3 regions of the Ruminococcus flavefaciens AE3010 genome follow, and region 1 is predicted to be linked to each of the others. Evidence: predicted binding sites of a transcription regulator. Region 1 holds the regulator's gene; each other region holds the start of a gene.
What was found. The regulator HrcA, encoded in region 1, represses chaperone genes, less so after heat shock. The targets are predictions, from matches to a motif close to TGTTAGCACTCNNNNNNNNNGAGTGCTAACA.
Positions count from the first base shown of each region.

Region 2: a site for HrcA is predicted at 5,504-5,534, ahead of htpG (molecular chaperone HtpG). Genes of this name have one in related genera too.
Region 3: a site for HrcA is predicted at 2,657-2,687, ahead of N774_RS0112675 (Hsp20/alpha crystallin family protein). Genes of this name have one in related genera too.

Region 1 is NZ_JAGT01000001.1:2,335,953-2,343,886, reverse strand. Features, by position in the region: gene N774_RS0110265 (hypothetical protein) at 1-559, shown strand, start outside; gene N774_RS0110260 (hypothetical protein) at 724-1,419, shown strand; gene N774_RS0110255 (bifunctional folylpolyglutamate synthase/dihydrofolate synthase) at 1,811-3,091, opposite strand; gene N774_RS0110250 (folate family ECF transporter S component) at 3,088-3,660, opposite strand; THF riboswitch at 3,729-3,843, opposite strand; gene hrcA (heat-inducible transcriptional repressor HrcA) at 4,092-5,135, shown strand; gene grpE (nucleotide exchange factor GrpE) at 5,152-5,706, shown strand; gene dnaK (molecular chaperone DnaK) at 5,907-7,775, shown strand.
Region 2 is NZ_JAGT01000001.1:2,215,779-2,223,712, forward strand. Features, by position in the region: gene N774_RS0109645 (ABC transporter ATP-binding protein) at 1-668, opposite strand, end outside; gene N774_RS0109650 (ABC transporter permease) at 668-1,444, opposite strand; gene rlmH (23S rRNA (pseudouridine(1915)-N(3))-methyltransferase RlmH) at 1,772-2,248, opposite strand; gene N774_RS0109660 (MBL fold metallo-hydrolase) at 2,245-3,030, opposite strand; gene cysS (cysteine--tRNA ligase) at 3,197-4,618, opposite strand; gene N774_RS0109670 (hypothetical protein) at 4,721-5,098, opposite strand; gene htpG (molecular chaperone HtpG) at 5,555-7,456, shown strand; gene N774_RS0109680 (hypothetical protein) at 7,622-7,861, opposite strand.
Region 3 is NZ_JAGT01000001.1:2,858,420-2,866,353, reverse strand. Features, by position in the region: gene iorA (indolepyruvate ferredoxin oxidoreductase subunit alpha) at 1-798, opposite strand, end outside; gene N774_RS0112680 (HAD family hydrolase) at 962-1,783, opposite strand; gene N774_RS0112675 (Hsp20/alpha crystallin family protein) at 2,077-2,502, opposite strand; gene N774_RS0112665 (GGDEF domain-containing protein) at 2,939-4,723, opposite strand; gene ybaK (Cys-tRNA(Pro) deacylase) at 4,764-5,240, opposite strand; gene N774_RS0112650 (epoxyqueuosine reductase QueH) at 5,581-6,204, opposite strand; gene N774_RS0112645 (PSP1 domain-containing protein) at 6,204-7,070, opposite strand; gene N774_RS0112640 (ATP-binding protein) at 7,093-7,934, opposite strand, start outside.

The DNA of each region.
Region 1 (7,934 bases):
CAGGACTACAACGGCTGAGGCTGTTGTCAGTCCGACTACTGCCGTAACGACTACGGCAATGAATGAGATCGGCGAAGTGATAACACCTGCCACCACCAAAGCAACAACAGGTGAGGAGATAGCGGTCAGAACTACTACTGTTTCTGTTGAGGAGGGCGTGGTCACTACAAAGCCTGACAGTGCAGTTACTACATTGCCTAACGGTCTGTCAGGCGGCGGAAACGGAAATTTAAACGGCGGTACCCAAACTGCTCCTGTAACTACTGTCACTTCTGTGACCACCACCACAAGCATACAGGACGCTTTTCGTACTTATCCTGCATATATAACCCTGAAAGGCGTCCGCTATGACAAGGAGGGAGTTATCTCCGCGGAGCAGGTGGGCTCCAGAATAAGCAGAGTTGATGTTAATATTCAGTATCTCAGAAAGAATATAACAGCTGTGATGTCTGCATACGTGATAACGGGTACAGACGAGGAAGAAGCCGTGGCTGTAAGGCTGAAAGATACGGACGAGTATTATATTTTCAGGAACGCTTCCTACAAAAAAGAAGACTGACGGCGGTGCGGAGCCCATAGGGCTCCGCACTAATTTATACTAAAAATCCCTTCCTCTTAAATAAAGTTTGTGGATTATTGGGCTTGAATATTTTCAAAAAAACGTGTATCATATATTTTGTATCCGTATAAACAAGCTTTTTACCTGAAGAAAGAGGGAACAATATGAAAAAAAGAATAATAATGTGTATCATCGCTTCTGTAATGGTATGCGGAAGCTTTGCTTCCTGCGGCAAGAGCGTAGGTACTGACAGCACACCAAAGACCGAGACAACAACAGCGTCGGCTACAGAAGAGGTCACAGAAGAAGCTCCCGAAAGCACAGAGGCTGAAACTACAGCAGCTGCTTCTGAGAGCAAAGCAGCAGACAGTGCAGTTTCCGAGGAGCTTATCGCAGAGGCAGCAAAGGTTCTGAATAATCTGAACTCCATAGACTATATCTGCGGCGGTTCAAGTGTTGAGGTAGACGAAAATACAGTGTACAACGTTGATAATAAGTATCCGTATACAAAGGTAACAGATACGCGCTTCAGCAGTGTTGAAGAGGTTAAGAAGTATGTTACCGACGCGGTATGCGGCAGTCTTCTTGAGGAAAGATACAAGGTCATCTATGAGGGAGAGCCTGCAATGTTCGCAGACAACGAGGGCTCACTGTGGTTCCTCCAGGGCGCAAGAGGCTGCGGCTTCACATTCAACAGCGACCCTGTTATCTCGGACGTTACAGATGATTCGTTCACTATAAAAGTTACCTTTGATGATCTCGGAGCTGATTCCACAATGATAGTAAAGGCTGTCAAGGAAGACGGACTCTGGAAAGCAAGCTCGTTCAAGGTAAACGACAATCCCGAAAACAGAAGATAAGCAGCGTGACGCGGAGCCCGCGCTGCCTTGCCACGTTGACGCTCGTAAACTCGCTCGCTTTAATTAAGGCTGTTACTTGTACTTCGCTTACGGCGCTGAAAGTATGCCAAAACTATGAACGGGATTTCAAAGGGACTGTGTTCCTTTGGCAGAGTCAAGAGGCAGAGCCTCTTGTGGGGTGACTCCCCACAGTGTGGGGAGATGTCGCAACGCGACAGAGGGGCTGGGACGGTTAGTCTGGGGCGAAGCCCCGCAGTTACAAAGCGCTTCGCAAGGGGTAAATTGAAAAAACAGTCCGGTGGACTGTTTTTCAAAAGGGGACGCCTTGCAAGTGAAGGCGTCCCCTGATATATTCAAATAAAAAAAGCAGCCATTTATGGCTGCTTTTTGCTTATATCATTATATCTTTCAATGCGTCTGTGAACTGCTGATACATATACAGTGAGCCCAGCGCTATAAGCGGCAAATCATGCTGCTTTACATAGTCATATGCAGCCCTTACTCCCGAAGTATAGTCGTCATAGGGAGCGGTCTTCATTCCCCTTGCGTTGAGCGCCTGCGCAAGTGCTTTGCTGTCCAGTGCACGGGGATTATCGGGCTTGACCGCAAAGGCAGTCTCTGTAAGCTCTCCCAGCATATCCGCGTAGAGCCCGTACTCCTTGTCAGCCATGACGCCGATGAGGAGCACAACTTTTTTGACGCCGAAGCACCTGCGGATACTGTCCGCGGCACAGCGTATGCCGTCGGGATTGTGAGCGCCGTCGTATATGATAAGTGGTTCCCTGCTTATGACCTCAAAGCGCCCGTGCCATTTTACATTTGCAAGTCCATCGCGGACTGCAGTTTCGGGGATATCAATGCCCTCTCTGCGGAGTATCTCCACACAGCTCAGCACGTTTACAGCGTTCTCAAACTGGTATGTGCCAAGGAGAGGTATATGGAGCTCCTGACCCTTGTAGGTCAGCTCTGCGCCCTCGATAGTGCAGTTGTCCTCAGACCATGAGAACTGAGAATAATCGGGGATAAACAGCTCACAGCCCAGCTTCTTTGCGGTATCGGCGGCTATCTCATAGGCTTCCTCGCTGTTGCCGCCGAAGTAAACGGGTCTGCCGGCCTTGATTATGCCGCACTTATGTGAAGCTATTTCGGCGATAGTGTCTCCGAGGAAAGCGCTGTGGTCCTTCTGGACATTGGTTATTACCGACAGTACGGGAGCTTTTATAACATTGGTGGAATCAAGGTCGCCGCCCATTCCGCACTCAACAAGTGCCATATCGCAGCCCCTGTCCGCGAAAAGCTGAAAAGCCGCCACGGTAAGGACTTCAAACTCGGTGGGCTTTTCGTCCATGCTCTCGCATATGGGAGCTATACCGCCTATAAGGTCGGCAAAGTCCTGCTCGGATATCTCCTCGCCGTTTATGCGGAAGCTGTCCGTGACCTTGGTTATGGCTGGCGAGGAGAAGCCTCCAACTGTATAGCCTGCGCTTTTCAGTACCGATGTGAGCATGGCTCCGAAAGAGCCCTTGCCGTTTGTGCCTGCGATATGGACAGTCTTTACTTTGTCCTGGGGGTCGCCCATGCGGCGGAGAAGCTCTGTTATACGGGATAATCCCAGTACGCTGCCGCGCTCGGCAGCCTTTTTCATATAGCCAAGTGCTTCGGTGTAGTTCATTTTCTTCTTACCTTGTCAAGCTCCGACGAGAACGCCTTGTTTTTGAGCATGAGGTAGATGACAGCTGTCTCGACAGCTGCTGTTATAAGGTAGATCGGCACGCGGAGTATCAGCGTCTCAAAGGGTGTGTGATAGTAAGCGTAAAGACCGATAGAGGTTATGAGCATTGAGCCCACAGCGTGAGCGGCAACTGTAGATATAGCTATCTTGGGCAGAAGCACCTTCTTCATTGGTTTGAGAGCGTAGTGGAACATAAGTCCCGACACAAGACCGATACATGTAGAGCCCAGTGTGATTATGGGATTTATGGAGTATCCCTTGAGGATACAGCCCGCTACATCGGCAACAAGTCCCACGACTGCGCCGATAACAGGTCCGAAGAATATACCTGCCATTTGTATTGGCATACCGCCGAAGCCTATACGGATACTGTTTCCGATATTGATAGCACCGAATTTACCAAGCACGATGCTCATTGCCACAAGAAGTGCGGCAACGATCAGGATCCTTGTGCTGCCGAAAAGTCTGATATCTGACTTTATTGCAGCGCCTTTGTTGTTTACAGCCATAAAAAAATCCTCCTTTTCCTCACTCATACGACAAGAAAAGAAGGCATAGTCTCTTTTATATTGTCCTATGAAGCGGGATGCAAAATACGAACCGTAAGCCTAAGCTTTTCGTTTGACTGACAACTCCCCGTTCAGTCAACACTGGAACACCGCAGGGTGTAACGCACGTATTCTTACTCTTCAAAATATTGCAGTTCCTTACTGCACTTACATTATACAGCAGTTATGAGCGTTTGTCAATAGAATAACACACGAAAAAAGGCGGGTTTATACTCTTTGTCAATTTGCTCTAAATGCACATAAGCAGGTGGTAAAAATAGGTCAAAAAGCTGAAAATGTATAAAGCCCTTGACAAATCGCCATAATAGTGATAAATTATAGTTAGCACTCAAAGAGTTAGAGTGCTAACGAGATTGAAGGGAGTGAGTATCGTGGACGACAGAAAGCTCAGAATACTTGCTGCTGTGGTTGACGAATATGTCAGAACGGGCGAACCCGTCGGCTCGAAATCGATCTCGAAGCTTGAAAATATCAATGTTTCCTCTGCTACTATCAGAAATGATATGGCAGCTCTCGAACAGATGGGCTATCTGGAGCAGCCCCATACCTCGGCAGGACGAGTTCCCACCTTCAAGGGCTACAGGCTGTACATCGACGAGCTCATGACACCGCACGATCTTCCCGATGAGGAAAAGCGCATGCTGGACGAAATGCTGGGCGATAAGGATACTCCCGAGGAGCTCCTTGTACAGAACGCAGCTACTGCTCTCACCGAGATAACTCACTGTGCCGCAGTAGTCACTAACGCTGTTCCGAGATTTTCGGTAATATCAAAGGTAGAGGTGATACCTACGGGCAAGCGCCTGTATGTCATACTCCTCATAACCTCAAACGGAAGCATTAAAAACAAGGCTTGCAGACTGGAATTCGACCTCAGCCACGAACAGCTTGATTTCTTTACACATTATATAGAAGAGAACCTCAGCGGCGTCTCCGTAGACGATCTCTCTGAGGAAATGTTCGACAAAATGGTGGCGGCAGTAAGCGCCTACATGGTGTCCCTTTCGCCCCTTGTCAAGGGAATATGCGAGCTCTCCGAGGACCTGCGCCAGCAGGAGCTCACCGTCAGCGGAAGCGAAAAGCTTCTGTCCTGCGAGGAGCTTGACAAAATGGAAGTCGTAAGATTCATCGAACACAAGGACGGTCTTTCGGAGCTCCTTGAAAATGCATTCAGCGGCATACAGGTAAAGTTCAGCTCTGAAAACGACAGCTTCGCAATAGGCAATTCAAGCCTGATAGTCTCCAAGTACCGCAAAGGCGGCAAGGAGGCAGGCTCTCTGGGCGTCATAGGTCCCATGAGAGTGGACTACAAAAAGATAATCCCTTACGTCGAGTACCTGACGCAGAAGATATCTGCTCTCATGGACGGCGACGATGACATTATAAATGCTCCGTCAGACACACAGGAGCCATAGAAAGGAGCAATGACCGATGGAAGAAAACGAGAAGGACACGGAGCTCCTTGAGGAGGATATCCCCGAGGAGACAGATGAAAACGCCGATGCCCTCGACGAGGCTGACGCAGCCAGCGAGTACAACGACTCCGCCGCACAGTTCGCGGATATGGAGGACGCTCTTGCAGAGGCAAACGACAAGTACCTGAGGTTATTCGCGGAGTACGACAACTACCGCAAGAGAACAGCCAAGGAAAAGACGGAGACGTATCAGAACGCTTCCGTACAGTGCGTTGAGAAGCTTCTCCCCGTGCTGGACAGCTTTGAGAGATCACTTGAAGCTGAATGTGCAGACGAGAACTTCAAGAATGGCATGAGCATGATATACAATCAGTTCAAGAATTTCCTTACACAGATGAACGTTACCGAGATAGAAGCTCTCGGGGCGGAATTCGACCCCAACGTTCACAACGCCATACAGCAGCTTGACGGGACCGATTACGCAAGCAATTATGTTTGTCAGGTGTTCCAGAAGGGCTATATGCTCGGCGACAAGCTTGTAAGACCTGCTATGGTGGCAGTGGCTGTTTAGCCATTAGCTTGTAGGGAACGCCGCAGCTAACAGCTGCACGTACCCTCTGTCCTGCGGACATCTCCCTGCACAGCAGGGCGTCACTCGGCGTTCCGAGAAAAACATCAATAAGAACATTCAAATATGTCCGCAATGCGGACACCATTGGCTAAAGGCTAAAGGCTGACGGCTGATGGCTTATATAATAGGAGGAATATATTATGGGAAAAATTATTGGTATCGATCTTGGTACAACTAACTCTTGCGTAGCTGTTATGGAGGGTGGTAACGCTGTAGTTATCCCCAACAGCGAGGGTGCAAGAACAACTCCTTCCGTTGTTGCTTTCACAAACAACGGCGAGCGTCTCGTAGGTCAGGTGGCTAAGAGACAGGCTATCACAAACCACGACAGAACAGTTTCTTCTATCAAGAGACACATGGGTTCTGATTATAAAGTTTCTATCGACGGCAAGAATTACACTCCTCAGGAGATCTCAGCTATGATACTCCAGAAGCTCAAGGCTGACGCAGAGGCTTACCTCGGCGAGCCTGTAACAGAGGCAGTTATCACAGTTCCTGCTTACTTCACAGATTCACAGAGACAGGCTACTAAGGACGCAGGTCAGATCGCAGGTCTTACCGTTAAGCGTATCATCAACGAGCCTACAGCAGCTGCTCTTTCCTACGGTATCGACAAGGAAGAGGAGCAGACCGTAATGGTTTACGACCTGGGCGGCGGTACCTTCGATGTATCTATCATCGAAATGGGCGAGGACGTTCAGCAGGTACTTGCTACAGCAGGCAACAACCGTCTCGGCGGTGACGACTTCGACCAGCGTATCATCAACTGGATCGTTGATGAGTTCAAGAAGACTGAGGGCATCGACCTTTCAGCTGACAAGATGGCTGCTCAGAGACTCAAGGACGCTGCTGAAAAGTCCAAGATAGAGCTTTCATCTACAACAACATCAAATATCAATATCCCGTTCATCACAGTTGACGCTTCGGGCACACCTAAGCACCTCGACCTTACACTTACACAGGCTAAGTTCAACGAGCTCACAGCCGATCTGGTTGAGGCAACAATGGGACCTGTAAGACAGGCTCTCAGCGACAGCGGTCTCAACATCTCAGAGATCAACAAGGTGCTCATGGTGGGTGGTTCTTCAAGAATCCCTGCTGTACAGGAAGCTGTTAAGAAGCTCATCGGCAAGGAGCCGTTCAAGGGCATCAACCCTGACGAGTGCGTAGCTCTCGGTGCTGCATATCAGGGCGGCGTTCTCGGCGGCGACGTTAAGAACGGTCTCCTCCTCCTCGATGTAACTCCGCTTTCACTTGGTATCGAGACAGCAGGCGGCGTTTGCACAAGAATGATCGAAAGAAATACAACTATCCCTACAAAGAAGTCGCAGGTGTTCTCAACATACGCTGACAATCAGCCTGCTGTTGATATCAATGTACTTCAGGGTGAGCGTGAGTTCGCACGCGACAACAAGCAGCTGGGTACTTTCCGTCTCGACGGTATCGCTCCTGCTCCAAGAGGAATCCCTCAGATCGAAGTAACATTCGATATCGACCAGAACGGTATCGTTCACGTATCCGCTAAGGATATGGGCACAGGCAAGGAGCAGAACATCACTATCACTTCTTCCACAAACATGTCCAAGGACGACATCGACAAGGCTGTCAAGGAAGCTGAGCAGTACGCTGCTGAGGATAAGAAGCGCCGTGAGGCTGTTGACAACAAGAACGAGGCTGAGAACCTTGTATTCCAGTGCGAAAAGGCTCTTGCAGACTTCGGCGACAAGGTATCCGCTGACGAGAAGTCCAATATCGAGGCTAAGTGCACAGCACTCAAGTCTGCTATCGAGGCTAACAACGATTCCGAGATCAAGTCCCTCAAGGAAGAACTCCAGAAGGCATTCTATGACCTCTCTGCTAAGATCTACCAGCAGGCAGCTCCTAACGGTGCAGCAGGCGCACAGGGTATTGATCCTTCACAGTTCGCTAACATGGGCGGTGCTGCTGACGCAGGCGCTCAGGGCGGTAACGACGACGGAGTAGTTGACGCAGACTTCACAGAGGTTTGATGAACTGAAATATAACACCATAAAAAGGGCGGAGAACTACTTCGCCCTAAAGGTGTATTTACTGCTAACTTTTGTAGGGGCGGCTATCAGCCGCCCGCAACCTGCCTCAAAGGGCATGGGCGGATAATATCCGCCCCTACAACATTGTCATTGCTCCTA
Region 2 (7,934 bases), 120 kb from region 1:
TGTATCCATATGGCGCGGTCGCATATCTGCTCTATCTGTCCGAGAGCGTGGGAGACTATGACTATAGTCGTGCCCTGCGCCTTTATCTCCTTGAGCTTGTTGAAGCACTTGGTCTGGAAGTTTGCGTCGCCCACGGCGAGTATCTCATCTATGAGGAGCACGTCTGCGTCCACGTTTATAGCCACGGAAAATGCCAGTCGCATGTACATTCCCGAGGAGTAAGTCCTTACGGGATTGTCGATGAACTCGGCAAGCTCCGAGAACTCAACTATATCCTTGATACGTGCGTCTATCTCCTTTTTGGTAAGTCCGAATATAGCCGCATTGGTGTAGATGTTCTCCCTGCCGCTCATATCGGGGTGGAAGCCTGCTCCCAGCTCGATAAGGCTGGATACCCTGCCCTGAAGCTTTATAGTACCCGAATCGGGGTACATTATCCTTGTGAGGAGCTTCAATGTGGTGCTCTTGCCGCAGCCGTTGTGACCGATAAGTCCTATGGCTTCGCCCCGCTTCACGTCAAAGCTTATGCCGCGGAGCACCTTGCGCTCCTCATAGCGGCTGCGCTTGCGGAAAAGCAGACGCTCTTTCAGCTGAGCGCCCTTGTCAAGGTACACCTTGAAGCTCTTGGTCACGTTTCTGACCTCTATTGCGATATCGTTTTCCGCCATTACAGTTCCTCCGCAAAATGCCTTTGAAGCTTGTTGAATACGAATGCGCCGAATACAAGGAAGAATACTCCCAGACCTGCCGCCCAGAGAAGTGCGGTAAGGTCGGGTACCTGCTTCTCGTAAAGCACTGTTCTGTAGCAGTCGATTATATGAGTCATGGGGTTGAGATTGAACAGGGGCAGGTATTTTTCGGGAACTATAGACTTGGAGTAAACCACGGGAGTAAGATACATCCACGCCATAGCGACGATGCCGAGGATATGCTCCAGATCCCTGAAATAGACTGTTACTGCCGAGGCTATCATCGCCATGCCCAGTGCGAAGATGTACTCCACTATCATTATAATGGGAAGTGTCAGCACAGCTGCGAAGTTTATGCCTGCTCCCGTAACTATTATCACCGCAAATATTACTATGAAGCACAGCAGCATATTCACAAAGCAGCTGGTCACATAGGATATGGGTATTACCATACGGGGAAAGTATATTTTCTTGACGAGGTCCTTCTGTGATATTATGGAGGCTGCTCCCACGGTTATGGACGAGGAGAAGAATATCCACGGTATCAGTGCAACGAAGAGATAAAGGTAGTACCTGTCAATATCGTTGCGAAGTATCTTCGAGAAAACTATCGTGTACACTATCAGCTGGAAAAGAGGATTGATGAACGTCCACAGGAAGCCCAGCACCGAGCCCTTGTAGCGTCCACGCAGGTCTTTTTTCACAAGGCTGAATATCATTTGTCTGTATGCATACAGCTCTTTTATCGTACTCATTTATTGCTCCTTGAAGCGCTCAGACAGGCGTTTTCCGCCGAATGAGCATAAAATTCCATAGTATCTTTTAATTATATCACAAGGGCTCTGTACTGTCAAGTACAATGCTGCCCGTTCTCCCATATAAAGCGAAAATCCAAACAAAATGGAGAATTGAGAATTAAAAATTGAGAATGAATGTATCCGCTGCGCGGATATATTGAAATACTGTACTCGGCAACATAATAGAATCGACTTTTCGATCTGTGTCAGACAGGGCACGTAACAATTCTCCATTCTCAATTCTGAATTCTCAATTGAAAAAGGGCAGCCTTGCTGCCCTTTTGACTATTTATGGTATTTTCCGCCCTCTGCTATCTGGAATGCGCGGTATATCTGCTCCAGCAGCATTACTCTCGCCAGCTGGTGTGGAAAGGTCATCTTGGACATTGAGAGCTTCAATGCGCCCATTGCCTTTATCTCGTCGTCAAGTCCGAATGAGCTGCCGATCATGAATGTGACCGTACTCTGTCCGCCTACGCCTGCGGAGACTATCTTCTCCGACAGCTCGGGACTTGTAAGCTGCTTTCCCTCGATACACATAGGCACTATCATGCCCTTTGCATAGCGCTTTATCTGCTCAGCTTCCTTTTTGAGAGCGGCAGATATCTCCTTATCCGAGGGGTTATCGCTGAGTCGGCACTCGTCAAGCTCATGGAGCTCAAAATTGCAGTACCTCCCCAGTCTCTTTATATACTCGGCACAGGCGCTGCGGAGATATTCCTCTTTCAGCTTGCCTATGACTATAAGGTTTATATTCATCAGAAAATAACAGCTCCTCCCCTTGTTTCCACAGGAGCTACGCCCAGAAGGTAGTCCCTGCCCCTTGCAAAGCGTTCAAGGCTCCGCTGCACGGTGCTGTCCGCGATATTGGGACGGTTGTTGTCCTGACTGAGATGTCCCAGCAGGAAATGGGTAGTCCCCCGCTCAATGAGCTTTCCCACCTGCACGGCGCAGTCGTCGTTGGAGAGATGACCGTTCTGTGAGAGTATGCGCTCCTTTAAGTACAGCGGGTAGGGTCCCGTGCGCAGCATATAGTCGTCGTAGTTTGCTTCGATAAGCACCATGCGGCAGCCGTTTAAGGCTTCGTCCACCTCGGGAGTAACGTGTCCAAGGTCCGTGCATATGGCGCAGTACTTATCGTCCGAGGTATGTATGCGGTAGCCGCAGCTCTGTATAGCGTCGTGGGGCGTATTGAAGCAGCTCACCTCACTGCCGCCGCAGCTTATAGACTTGCCCGTCATGTCGATAACAGGTGAATTAACTGCTATCCTGTTGGTATCGCAAAGCCGCTGCAGGGTGCGCTTCTGACCGTAAACGGGCATTCCCGTTTTCTTGGTCAGCATTGCAAGTCCTGCAACGTGGTCGGAGTGCTCATGGGTAATGAATACTCCCTGTACTGCACTCAAGGGAATGTGGTTGACTTCAAGAGCTTCGCTGAGCCGCTTGAAGCTTACTCCGCAGTCTATGAGTATGCCGCCCTTTTCTGTTCCGATAAAGGTGGAATTGCCCTTGCTGGAGCTGAAAAGGGGATAAAGTCTTGCCATTGGATATTCTCCGTTCTTTTTTGAACATTATTATGCGCATAAGCGCTAAACTGATAGTTGAGAGTTTAGAATCAAGAGTTGAAAGTTGTGGTGTTGCCTTCGGCGACATTATTATATAACGTGAGCGGAACGAACACGTTGACTCTCAACTCTCCACTTTCAACTCTCAACTTATTTTATTGATCTCCGTGCCCTGTCTTGTTTCCTTGACCTCGTAGCCCAGAGCTGCTATCTTGTCGCGGAGCTCATCTGCAAGGGCAAAGTTCTTGTCCTTACGTGCAGCCTTGCGCTGTTCAACAAGCTCAAGCACCTCGGCAGGTATATCAGCAGAAGCCGAACCCGCATTGTCTGCAAGCTCCTTGGCGTTTGCAATAAGGTCAAGTCCCAGTACCTTGTCGAACTCTGTGATAAGAGCCAGCTTTGTAGCCGCATTTGCCTTTGATTTCAGCACGTCGTATATAACTGTGATACCCATAGCGGTATTGATATCATTGTCAAGAGCGTCCCTGAAATCCTTCATGAGACGGTCGTACTCAGCCTTGTCAATGTCGCCGCCGCTATCCTTAGTAAGAGGAGCTATCTTCTCAATGAGCTTGTTGTAAGCTGTCTTAGCGTTGTCAAGGTTATCCCATGAGAACACCAGTGACTTCCTGTAGTGCGACTGCAAGCAGAAGAAGCGGTATATCACAGGCTTGTAGCCCTTTTCTTCAAGGAGGGATACCGTCAGGAACTCGCCCTTGCTCTTGCTCATCTTGCCGCTGTTTGTATTGAGGTGGAGCACATGGAACCAGTAGTTGCACCACTTGTGTCCGAGGTAAGCCTCAGACTGGGCTATCTCGTTGGTGTGGTGAGGGAAAGCGTTGTCGATACCGCCGCAGTGGATATCAAGGTACTCGCCGTTGTTCTTCATGCTTATGCATGAGCACTCGATGTGCCAGCCCGGGTAGCCGATACCCCACGGACTGTCCCATTTAAGCTCCTGATCGTCGAATTTGGACTTGGTGAACCAGAGCACGAAATCAGCCTTGTTGCGCTTGTTCTCGTCAGCCTCAACGCCCTCACGAACGCCTACTGCAAGGTCTTCCTCGTTGAAATCGTTGAAAACATAGTATTTATCAAGCTTTGATGTGTCGAAATAGATGTTGCCGCCTGCTTCATAAGCGTAGCCATTGTCCATGAGAACGCTGATAACGCGTATAAACTCGTCGATATAAGTAGTTGCGGGAACTACTGTATCGGGCTTTTTGATGTTGAGCTTCTTGCAGTCCTCAAAGAAAGCGTCTGTGTAGAACTTTGCGATCTCCATGACAGTCTTGTGCTCGCGCTTTGCGCCCTTGAGCATCTTGTCGTCACCTGTGTCGCCGTCGCTGGTAAGGTGTCCCACGTCGGTGATGTTCATAACGCGGTTAACGTCATAGCCTGTGAAACGCAGGTACTTTTCGAGGATATCCTCCATGATGTAGCTTCTCAGGTTGCCTATGTGAGCAAAGTGATACACGGTAGGTCCGCAGGTGTACATATTTACCTTACCCTCAGCGTGAGGCACGAATTCTTCCTTTTTATGGGATAATGAATTGTATAACTGCATTGTATTTCCTCCAAAATATATTTTTGCAGGGACGCACAGTGTGCGTCCGCCAGTTTATTTATATTTATCGGGCGCACACTGTGCGCCCTTACAAGCTAACGACTAAAACGCCCATATTTCAGGCGGTGGGTTCTTTATCTTCAGCTTTGAGAAATACCCGAACATTACCAGAAACTCGGGCAGCACACGCAGTCCGTCACGGTAATAAGCGTCTATGCGCTTGCTGTCATCAGCTATGCCTTTATAGTTTCGCGGACATGAGAATGTCCACTCGGCAGTCAGGCTGTTGAAGCTGAGCCTGAAAAAGCCGGCGGGACTGTACTCGTCAAAGGCTTCAAGCAGGGCTATATGATCGCCTACAGTATCTGCAGCGCCTACATAAGCTGTGCTTCCGTCAAGGCTTACCGCCGCAAGAAAACTGCTGTCGGCTGTTACCGCCTCATTGACCGCCGCGTCCGAGGGATACCTAATTATATTCATCTGAGCCTCCTTACAATAACAAAAGCCCCCGAGGGTATACCTCGGAGGCGCAAATGCTCGTTTCCACTCCGTCTTGAACTCGTCTTATCCTTAACGCGGACGATACGCCGTCAGATACACACGCTTCCGCGCTTCCCTGCCGAAGCTGACAGCCGCACTTCACTTCTCCCGACTATGTGCTCACACCGACTGCACACTCTCTGCAAGTCCGCAAAAAAGCTACTCTGACTGCTACGCCTTTTTAGTGATTAGTTATTAGTGCTTAGTGATTAGTATAATCCAAGCTCTAAAAACTATTATATACTAAAAGAATAGTATTTGTCAAGATGAATCTAAAGCAAATATGAACAAATTGTAAACATTTCTCCCTGCCCTTGACTTTGCACCTGCAAAAGATTATACTTTATTTAGCACTCTAAGATACAGAGTGCTAATTCTATGACGGAGATGTTATAAATGGAAACCAAACAGTTCAAAGCAGAGTCCAAAAGACTTCTTGATATGATGATCCACTCGATCTATACTCATAAGGAGATCTTCCTCCGCGAGCTTATCTCCAACGCAAGCGACGCTATCGATAAGCTGTATTTCAAATCACTCACCGACGACAAGGTCGGTCTCAATAAAGACGACTTCGCAATATGGATATCCGCTGACAAGGACAGCCGCACCCTCAAGATCACCGATAACGGTATCGGCATGACAGAGGAGGAGCTTGAAAACAACCTTGGTACTATCGCAAACAGCGGCTCATTCAAGTTCAAGAACGAGAACAAGCTTGAAGAGGACAACCAGATAATCGGACAGTTCGGCGTAGGCTTCTACTCCGCATTCATGGTAGCTAAGAAAGTAACCGTTATCTCAAAGGCTTACGGCAGCGATAAGGCTTATCAGTGGGAGTCCGAGGGCGTTGACGGCTACACTATCACAGAAGCCGACAAGAAGAGCACAGGCACCGAGATAATCCTGGAAATGCTTGACGATACCGACGACGAGAACTACGGCGAGTTCCTCGACCAGTACAGGATAAAGTCTCTGGTAAGCAAATACTCCGACTATATCCGCTTCCCTATCAAAATGGAAGTATCCCACAGCCGTCCCAAGGAGCAGACAGAGGAGGAAAAGGAAGCAAAGAAGCCCCTTGAATATGAGGATTTCATTGAAGTTGAGACCCTCAACAGCATGACTCCACTCTGGAAGAAGAACAAGAACGAGCTCAAGGAGGAGGACTACAAGCACTTCTACACCGAGAAGTTCTTCGACTACAACGAGCCCCTTAAATACTCACACATCAGCAACGAGATGCCCGCATACAATGCCCTGCTCTATATCCCGTCAAAGGCTCCCTTTGACTACTACTCAAAGGAGTACGAAAAGGGCTTGCAGCTCTACTCAAACGGCGTTCTCATCATGGACAAGTGCGCAGATCTGCTCCCTGACTATTTCAGCTTCGTAAAGGGACTTGTTGACAGTGAAGACCTGTCCCTGAATATCTCCCGTGAGATGCTCCAGCACGACAGACAGCTGAAAGTCATCGCAAAGAGCATCGAAAAGACTATCAGCAACGAGCTGAAGAAAATGCTCAAAAACGAGCGTGAGAAGTACGAGGAGTTCTGGAAGGCATTCGGCTTACAGCTGAAATACGGCGTATACAGCGACTTCGGCATGAACAAGGACAAGCTTCAGGATCTGCTCATGTTCACGTCTTCAAACGAGCAGAAGCTGGTAACTCTTGACGAGTACGTTACAGGCATGCGCGAGGATCAGAAGTACATCTACTATGCAACAGGCGAGAGCGCAGCCCGTATCGAGCAGCTGCCCCAGACAGAGCTTGTCAAGGACAACGGCTTCGAGATTCTCTACCTCACAGACAATATCGACGAATTTGCATTAAAGGCTCTCATGCAGTACAAGGACAAGGAATTCAAGTCCGTATCTGCTGACGACCTGGGGCTTGAAACTCCCGAGAAGAAAGAGGAGCTCAAAGCCAAGGAGGAGGAGAGTGCTGACCTGCTCAAGGATATGCAGGAAGCTCTTGGCGGCAAGGTAACAAAGGTGGCTCTCTCACAGAGACTGAAATCCCACCCTGTATGCCTTACCAGCGAGGGCGAGATATCCCTTGAAATGGAGAAGGTGCTCAACTCCATGCCTACCGACCAGAAGATACACGCACAGCGGGTTCTGGAGCTCAATCCCGACCATGAGATATTCGGCAAGCTGAAAGCTCTCAGCGAGAGCGGCGACAAGGACAAGCTTGGCAAGTACGCAAAGCTGCTCTACGATCAGGCGCTCCTTATCGAGGGCATGAGCATAGAAGACCCTGTTGCATTCTCAAATCTTATCTGCGAGCTTATGTAAGCGCGGAGCCCGCGCTGCCTTGCCACGTTGTCGCTCATAAACTCGCTCACTATCATCAAAACTGTTACCTGTACATCGCTTACGGTGGTATTACTATTTAAAAGCTGTTATCTGAATATGGTTCAGACACAAAACAGAGGGTGGAATTTTCCGCCCTCTGTTTTTTTAGTCGAGATATGAGCCTACAGGCGCAGTATTATACTGCTTGATTATCTTTATGATGACCGAGCCGTCTGCCTGTTCGTTTTCCTCAACGATCTTGTATTTTGTTTTTGTCCTTTCAAGTGATGCCTTGTACTTTTCAATCTCCTCTCTGACAAGTCTCACGGCATAATCCCGTGTAGTCTCCTCTTTCAGCAGAAAATGCAGCGTCTGACAGATACATGCTTCTTTGATCCTTTTCATTTTGAAATACCTCCGTTAAAAAAATAAACGAGCAGCAATAACCGGACTTACGCAGATATTGCTACTCGTTATG
Region 3 (7,934 bases), 520 kb from region 1:
AATGAGCTTTACAGGGAGAGGATTTACCATACCCAGTTTGAGTACGGAAGCCTTGTCGCCCAGAGCTTCCTTGACGTACTGATAAGCAGCGCCGTTTGTGATAACGCCGAACTCTGCCTTATCGGATATCTCAACTCTGTTGAGGGGAGTAGTCTCTGCGTACTCGATAAGCTTCTTTGTGCGCTCCTCAACGAATACGTGTCTGCCCTTTGCGTAAGCAGGCATCATAACGAACTTGCTTGGTGTCTTTTCGTAGTCCTTGAGAGGAAGATCGTTTCTGTCCTCCATTTCAACGATGCTCTGTGAGTGAGCAACTCTTGTGGACATTCTTACTATGAATGGTGCGTCAAACTGCTCTGAAAGCTCGAAAGCCAGCTTGACGAACTCCTTACATTCTGTGGAATCAGAGGGTTCAAGCATTGGAACCTTAGAAGCGATAGCGTGGTGGCGGCTGTCCTGCTCATTCTGAGAGGAATGCATGCCCTGATCGTCGGCAACTGCGATGACCATACCTGCATTTACGCCTGTGTATCCTGCTGTATAAAGTGGGTCTGCTGCAACGTTGAGACCAACGTGCTTCATGCCGCAGAAGCTTCTTGCGCCTGCGATAGAAGCTCCGAGAGCTGTCTCCATAGCGACTTTCTCGTTGGGAGCCCACTCTGCGTAGACCTCATCATATTTTGCAACTTCCTCTGTTATCTCAGTTGAGGGAGTACCCGGGTAGCTTGATACTACACGGCAGCCTGCTTCATATAAGCCTCTTGCGAAGGCTTCGTTTCCAAGCATTAATTTCTTCATCTTATATATTTTCCTTTCATGTTAAAGATTATCATATTTATCCAGCCATTAGCCTTTAGCTTTTAGCCATTAGGAAGCGGCTTCGCCGCTTATATAGGCGAACATTGTTCGCCGCCGTGCTGATTTTCATATTCGGGCGGATAATATCCGCCCCTACAAAAGGCTAACGGCTAATTTCATCATACAGCCACTTTGCAACGCCGTCCTCGGTATTTGTACCGATAACATAGTCCGCGGCAGCCTTTACCTCGTCCCTTGCGTTGCCTACAGCGACTTTTATATCAGCCTCTGCAAACAGGGGCAGGTCGTTGAGGTTATCGCCGAATGCCACCACCTCGTCAAAGCCGTACTCCTCGCGGAGATACCGCAGTCCGTTTGACTTTGAAGCCTTATGGGAGAAAAACTCCAGATACCACGAATCGTCGTATACATCAAGATAAAAGGCGTGATCTATGCCCTCTAACTTTTCGGCTTCCAGCTTAACGGGCAGAAGCTCCTCATACTTACCTCTTGTGGTAAAGTAAACGGTATACTCGTCCGCATAGTCTTCAAGGCGGCACTGTACAAAGGGCTTTTTGTACTCGTTCTTCCTGACCTCCGCAAAGCTCTGCATCACTCTGCTGGTGAGCTTTTCGTAATAGCAGGTCAGCGCACCGCTGTCTATGCGGTACATGAAGCATTCCACGCCGTGCCGCTTATATATGCGAAGAAGCTCCGCAGATACGGTCGGTTCGATGAATTCGCTTTTTATGTATCGTTCATGCTTTATATCGTAAATACTCACGCCGTTCATAAGGATACAGGGGACATTTATATCAAGCGCCGAGGTTATTGGTACTGCCGAATATATAGATCTTGCAGTCGCAAATGTAAAGTTCATTCCCTTTGCTGTCAGGGAATTGATGACCTCTGCTGTATGTGCCGTTATTTCGGGCTTGGGATCAAGCAAAGTACCGTCCAGATCGCTTATATAAAGCCTTTTCAAATTTAAAGGTCACCCCCATGAGCATTGCGTGGATATTCATAATAGTATTATAACATATTTAGCGAGAAAAGTGAAGATATTATTTTTTCTCAAAGATAGATTTGTACATTCCGACGGAATTCACCCCTTTTGCATGTTAATCCTGCATAAACGCCGCCCTCGGCGTTCCGTGTAGGGGCGGATATTATCCGCCCGAAATGTAGGGGACGACGTCCCTACTAATCACTAAAAATAGAGCCACGAAGAGTTATGGCTCTTCATGGCTCAGAATGTGTGTTATTTAGGCTTGCCGCTTACTTTATCTCAAGACGCTTGGCAACAGGAGCTTCGGGAGATTTTTTCGGGAGCTCAATAGTCAGGATACCGTTCTTGTACTCGGCACTGATGCCCTCTGTATCGATATCGCCGATGTCGAAGCTTCTCTTATACGAGCCGAAAGTACGCTCGCGGCGGATATAATTGCCCTTGTCGTCCTTTTCGTCGCTGTTTGTGCTGTGCTCAGCCGCAATGGTGAGCTGTGTTCCGCTGAGATCAAGCTTGATGTCCTCTTTCTCAAAGCCCGGGAGCTCCGATTCGAGAACGTACTTGTCGCCGTCATCACGGATATCGGTTTTGCAGTTGTTCAGCGGCATCTTACCGCCGAAGAAATTATTGTCAAAATCGTTGAATGCGTCCCACAGACCAAAGCCTGTGCCGCCGAAAGGTGTAAGTCCATACATAAATCATACCTCCAATTGATGATTTCATATTTATCCTATGCAGTTTTCCTCACAATATGCACTTTCCATCGGTATCGCTTCCTTTCGTTTCATTGTCTATATGATACAGCGGTTATTTGAAAGGAATATCAAGGTTTTGTGACAGCAAAATGAAAATTAGCACTCTCGGTGTGAGAGTGCTAATCACGCTTTTTTCTCTTTTTCTTTCCTCTGCCGCAGCCTGCATAGCAGCCTATGAGCAGAACTATGGCTGAAACAGCCGCCAAAGCTTCTTCCATAATAAATCCCCCTTATTACATATGAAAATGCCCGTACAAAAAATAGTATCTACTTATATAGTGTGTTCAGAAAGGCGTTTTGTTGCACTTTCGGAAAAACTTTGTATGAATAGCCAAAACATATGCCGCCGATTAGTGCATAACGCCTATAGTTTCTATCAGATGTATGCCTGCTTCTTCAGTATAGCTGAAATGACTCTGCCGATAATGGCGAAATAGTTCATGTCCGCCACAGACCACTTCTTGAAGCGCCCGATGTAGCAGAATGATATCATGCCCTTTATCATGCCGTCCTCGGTTATGAGGTACTGCACTGCGCCGCCGATATTCTGCGCCACCAGCTGTGCAAAGGCGTTATCGTCGCGCCCCTCCAGCTCATTGACATTATCGATAACAAAAACTCCGTCACCGCTGAACCTGTCAGTGTAGCCGTTTTCAAGGAGATACGCCGCGTTCTTTGAAGCCGCATTTCCGCAGCTGAGCATAAGTCCCATATCGCTGCCCGAGAAAACGCATATATCATCGAGCCCGAACTGAACTCTCACCTGCTCCAGCAGTACGGATATATCGGGTATCCTGCCAAGCACAAGGCTTTCCGCAAGTCCCCCCACAAAGCCCAGCTTCTCGGAAGCCTCACCTTTTCCGCTGAGGAAAGCTATCCTGTTGCTCATGTCCTTTTCAACGGGACCGTGCTTTACAACATCATAGATAACGTAGCGGTTCTGTCCCTTTTCCTGAGCGATATACAGAGCTTTATCCGCCTGCATGAACAGCTCGTCGTAGCTCCTGCTGTCAATGGGATAGGCGGAAACTCCCATAGAACAGGTAAGGCGGAACTTCTCAAACCTGTCTGCAAAGGAGAACTCGATATTTGTGCGTATGGCACGGAGGATACTGCGCAGGTCCTCCTCGTCCCTGACCTCTTCAAGAACTATAAGGAAACCGCCGCCGCTTATTCTGCCCGCAATACCGCGGGAGCCTATCTCGGTCTTGATTATACGCGCCACGGTGTATATGACCTCGTCGCCGAAAAGGTGTCCGTAGCCGTTGTTTATGTCGGTAAAATCGTCAATATCAAGGATAACAAGATGCACGCTGTGATGTGGCTCCGCAGCAAGTATCTCCTGCGCAAAGGAAGTTATGGCACGCTTGTTGAGAAGTCCCGAAAGTGAGTCCTTGTTGGCTTCAAGGGCGAGATTGACCTCCTTGCCCCTGCTTCGTGAGCCCACAACTGATATTATACCCGTCACCTTTCGGTTGTCGGGATCGTCGTAACGTGTAAGTCCGCGGAAAAGGCACATTTCCTTGGTCTTTCCCTCGGTCAGCACAGAGGTCTCCAGCTCATGGTCGAAGCGATATGCTCCGCTGTGGATATCCCTGCACAGAGCGTTGAAGGTCTCGATGTACCTTGTGAGGACATAGCCCTGATCTATGGCATTTTTTCTCCACTGCTCCAGCTCCTCGTCCACAAGGACTATCTCGCGGAAGCAGTCGAACATATATATACGTATCTTTTTCGTCTCAAAGCTGTACTCAAAAGCAAGGTCCGACACGAGGCTCAGCACATGGCGGTACTCCGAAAGCCTGCGCTGACGGCTGTAGGCAAGGGACTCCAGAGAGAATACGTCACTGAAATTCATACTGTACAGCGGCTCTCTGCCCTCGGACAGTACAAGTCTTACCGATACCAGTATCCAGCGGAAGTCGCCGCTGACGCCTTTCATGCGTATCACTGTCCTGCGGACGCAGCCCACGGAGGCGTTCTCCATGCAGTCAAGTATGCGGGAATAGTCCTCGTCGCTTATGGTACGCCTTATGGAGTATGTAACATCATTGCCGAAAAAAGCAAAAAAAGCTTCGTTGCCGCTCTGGGTGTGAAAGCTCCTGTCCACAACAGCTCTGCCAACGCTGTAAAGCTTTTCACTTAAAAAATCGCCGTTCATATTGCCGTCACCCTCTCTGACAGTTTTATACAGCTGTTTGTTACAGGATAATATCCTCGAATTTTCCGCGTATAGCCTTTACAAGCTCCTGCGGAGAAAGATGTATCTGTGTGCCTATGCGTCCGCCGCTTATGTAGAACATGGGGAGCTCCGCCGCGGTATTGTGTATCACCGTCATGAACTGCTTCTTCATGCCGATAGGAGTACAGCCGCCGCGGACATAGCCTGTTATCTTTGTGATATCCTTTACGTGGATAAGCTCCACGGACTTCTCCCCTACGCTTTTGGCAGCCTTTTTCATGTCAAGCTCCAGCGCAACGGGAATAAGGAAACAGTAATAGCTGCCGCTCCTGCCCTGCGCCACTAAGGTCTTGAAGGTCTCCTCCAATGGCTGTCCAAGCTTTTCGGCGGTGTGGATACCGTCGATGAACTCGTCACACTCGTAGGTCTGCACGGTGTACTCTATTTTGCTTTTATCAAGAAAACGCATAGCGTTGGTTTTAAGTTCCTTGCCCATTATTTCACCTTTTTCAACCCTTAGCCGTTAGCAAAAGGGCTTGTTTATAACATCGTACTTACGAAATTAAAACAGAAGCCGATAAATAATAACAGTAATATCAGCCATATACCAATAAAACTCAGATTTAGCCATTTCAGCTCGGTTTTTATTCCTTTTTCCTCTGCTTTTCTGATTTTTGCCTTGCGGCAGAGAAAAAATATCCCGAACCATATTATTGAGCAGCCGATAAAAAATATTATTAGTCTGATATAAGTATTATCCATCATTTCACCATATATTTACGGGCGGATATTATCCGCCCCTACACGGGACGTCGAGGACGCCGTCCCCTACACGGCTAACGGCTGACGGCTTTCTTGCTAAAAACGCAGCCGCAGTAGTTCTGCCTGTACAAATTATACTGCCTTGACAGCTCTATGGAATGCTTATAGCCCTCGTGCTTCTTGAAGTCCGAGAACAGATAGGGCACTCCCACCTCGCTATGCAGGCTGCCGCCGAACTCGTTGATGAATGTGCAGTCCTTATGAGGACTTATGGTAAGGGTAGTGGTGAAATAATCACAGCCCAACTCCCTCGCCTTTTCTCCTGCTTTCCGCAGACGGTAGCCTATGCACTTTTTGCAGCGCTCTCCGCGCTCGGGAAGGTCTTCAAGTCCCTTTGCCAGCTCATAAAAGGGCGCAGGGTCGTAGGCTTCCTCGATTACGGTGATGTCAAGTCCCATTTCGCGGACAAGTCGTTTCAGCTCGTTCAGTCGGAAGATATACTCCTCCTCGGGAGCGATATTGGGATTGCAGAAATACAAGGTGATACGGAAATACTTATCCAGTACCGTCAGGGTATGGCTACTGCACGGCGCACAGCAGGCATGGAGCAGCAGAGTTGGTCTCTCGCCGCTCTTATCGAGCTCCGCCAGCTTCTTATCCAGAAGCAAGCCATAGTTGGTCTTAGGCTTGCCGTCCATTATTTGTCCTCAAGCTCCTTGAGAGCCTTGAGCTCCTCGCGGTTCACTCTTATCTCGGCGTCCTTGAGAAGCTTTACCTCGCTTCTGTCGAGAGTTACAGGCACCTCGGACTTATCGGTCTTGACGCGGAGCTTGCCTGTAATGAGGTTAACGTCCTCGACACGACCCTTGTCGCCGTCGGGAGTTACAACTGTAGCACCTATCTTAGGTGTTATTTTCAGCAGAGCCTCATATGCGTTCTGCTCGTTTTTGAGACAGCACATAAGTCTGCCGCAGGTACCCGATATCTTAGTAGGATTCAGGGAGAGTCCCTGCTCCTTTGCCATTTTTATGGATACTGGCTGGAAGTCGCCCATGTAGCTCTTACAGCAGAACTCTCTGCCGCAGATTCCAAGTCCGCCCAGTATCTTAGCCTCGTCGCGGACACCTATCTGTCTCAGCTCTATTCTTGTTCTGAATACAGCCGCAAGGTCCTTTACAAGCTCGCGGAAGTCCACGCGGTTCTCGGCTGTGAAGTAGAAGAGCAGCTTGTTGTTGTCAAAGGTACACTCAACGTCCACAAGCTTCATGTTCAGCTTGCGGTAGGCTATCTTCTCCTCGCATATCCTGAATGCGTCCTTTTCGCGCTGCTTGTTCTTCTCTACTGTTTTAAGGTCGTTCTCGTCTGCAAGCCTGATTATGGGCTTGAGGGGCGAGTTTATCTCCTCGTCCGCTATCTGGCGGTTTGCGATGACTACCTCTCCGCATTCAACTCCGCGGACAGTCTCGACTATGGCGCGGTCGCCCACCTGAGCCTTTATACCTCCCGGTGAAAAGTAGTATATTTTTCCTACGCTCTTGAAGCGTACTCCGACTATTTCCTTCATAGAAACTCCTATCTAAAGCCGTTTATCCGACTATTTCCATTATCTCCGCACCCAGCGCCGTAAGCGCCAGCGGTATGCTGACATTGCTCTCCACCGCGCTCCACGCCTTTTCGATACGGGAGTGCATCCTTGCAGACTGATAAGCTGTAAGCGAGCGTGAAAGGGCTCTTGCTCCCTCACGGAAGCAGCCTATGGTCTGAGCTGTCTCGTCCTTGCCGAGGACAGCTGCGTCACGGACAAGCTTGTCAAGCATTGACAGCACCTCTCTCACGTCGTCTCGCTCACGTCCGAGGGAGAACATACCAACGCTGAGAGCGTACTCGTCTTTCCTTATTATACTATCGGCGAGGGATTTTGTCAAATCCACACGCCTGCGAAGCTCCTCATCGTTGATATAGCTCTCGCACATGCCGATATTCCCGTGGAAGCAGCTGACAGCTGCCTGTATATCCTGCGAAGCATAGCCGCTGTCAGCAAGGGACTCCGCCGCTTCCTCCTCGGTGCAGGGAGCTGTACTGAAGCACACGCATCGGGAGATGATAGTTGGCAGGAACTCCGACTTGGAGCCGCAGGTGAATATAAAGTAGGCGTACTCGGGGGGCTCCTCGATAAGCTTCAGCAGGGCGTTCTGCGTTCTCGGGTCAACGTTGTGGCAGTCCGCAAAGATGTACACCTTGCAGCCGCTGCTGTTGTTGGGCTTCACGTATGCGTCCGCAATGATGTCACGGGCAGTCTCTACGCTGAATTTTCCAAGCTTTCCCGACTTCTCGGGATATATCACGTCGGGGTGGATATCCTTTTCCACGTTTTTGCAGGCGCTGCATACTCCGCAGGGCTTGCCGTTTACGGGAGCCTCGCACATCA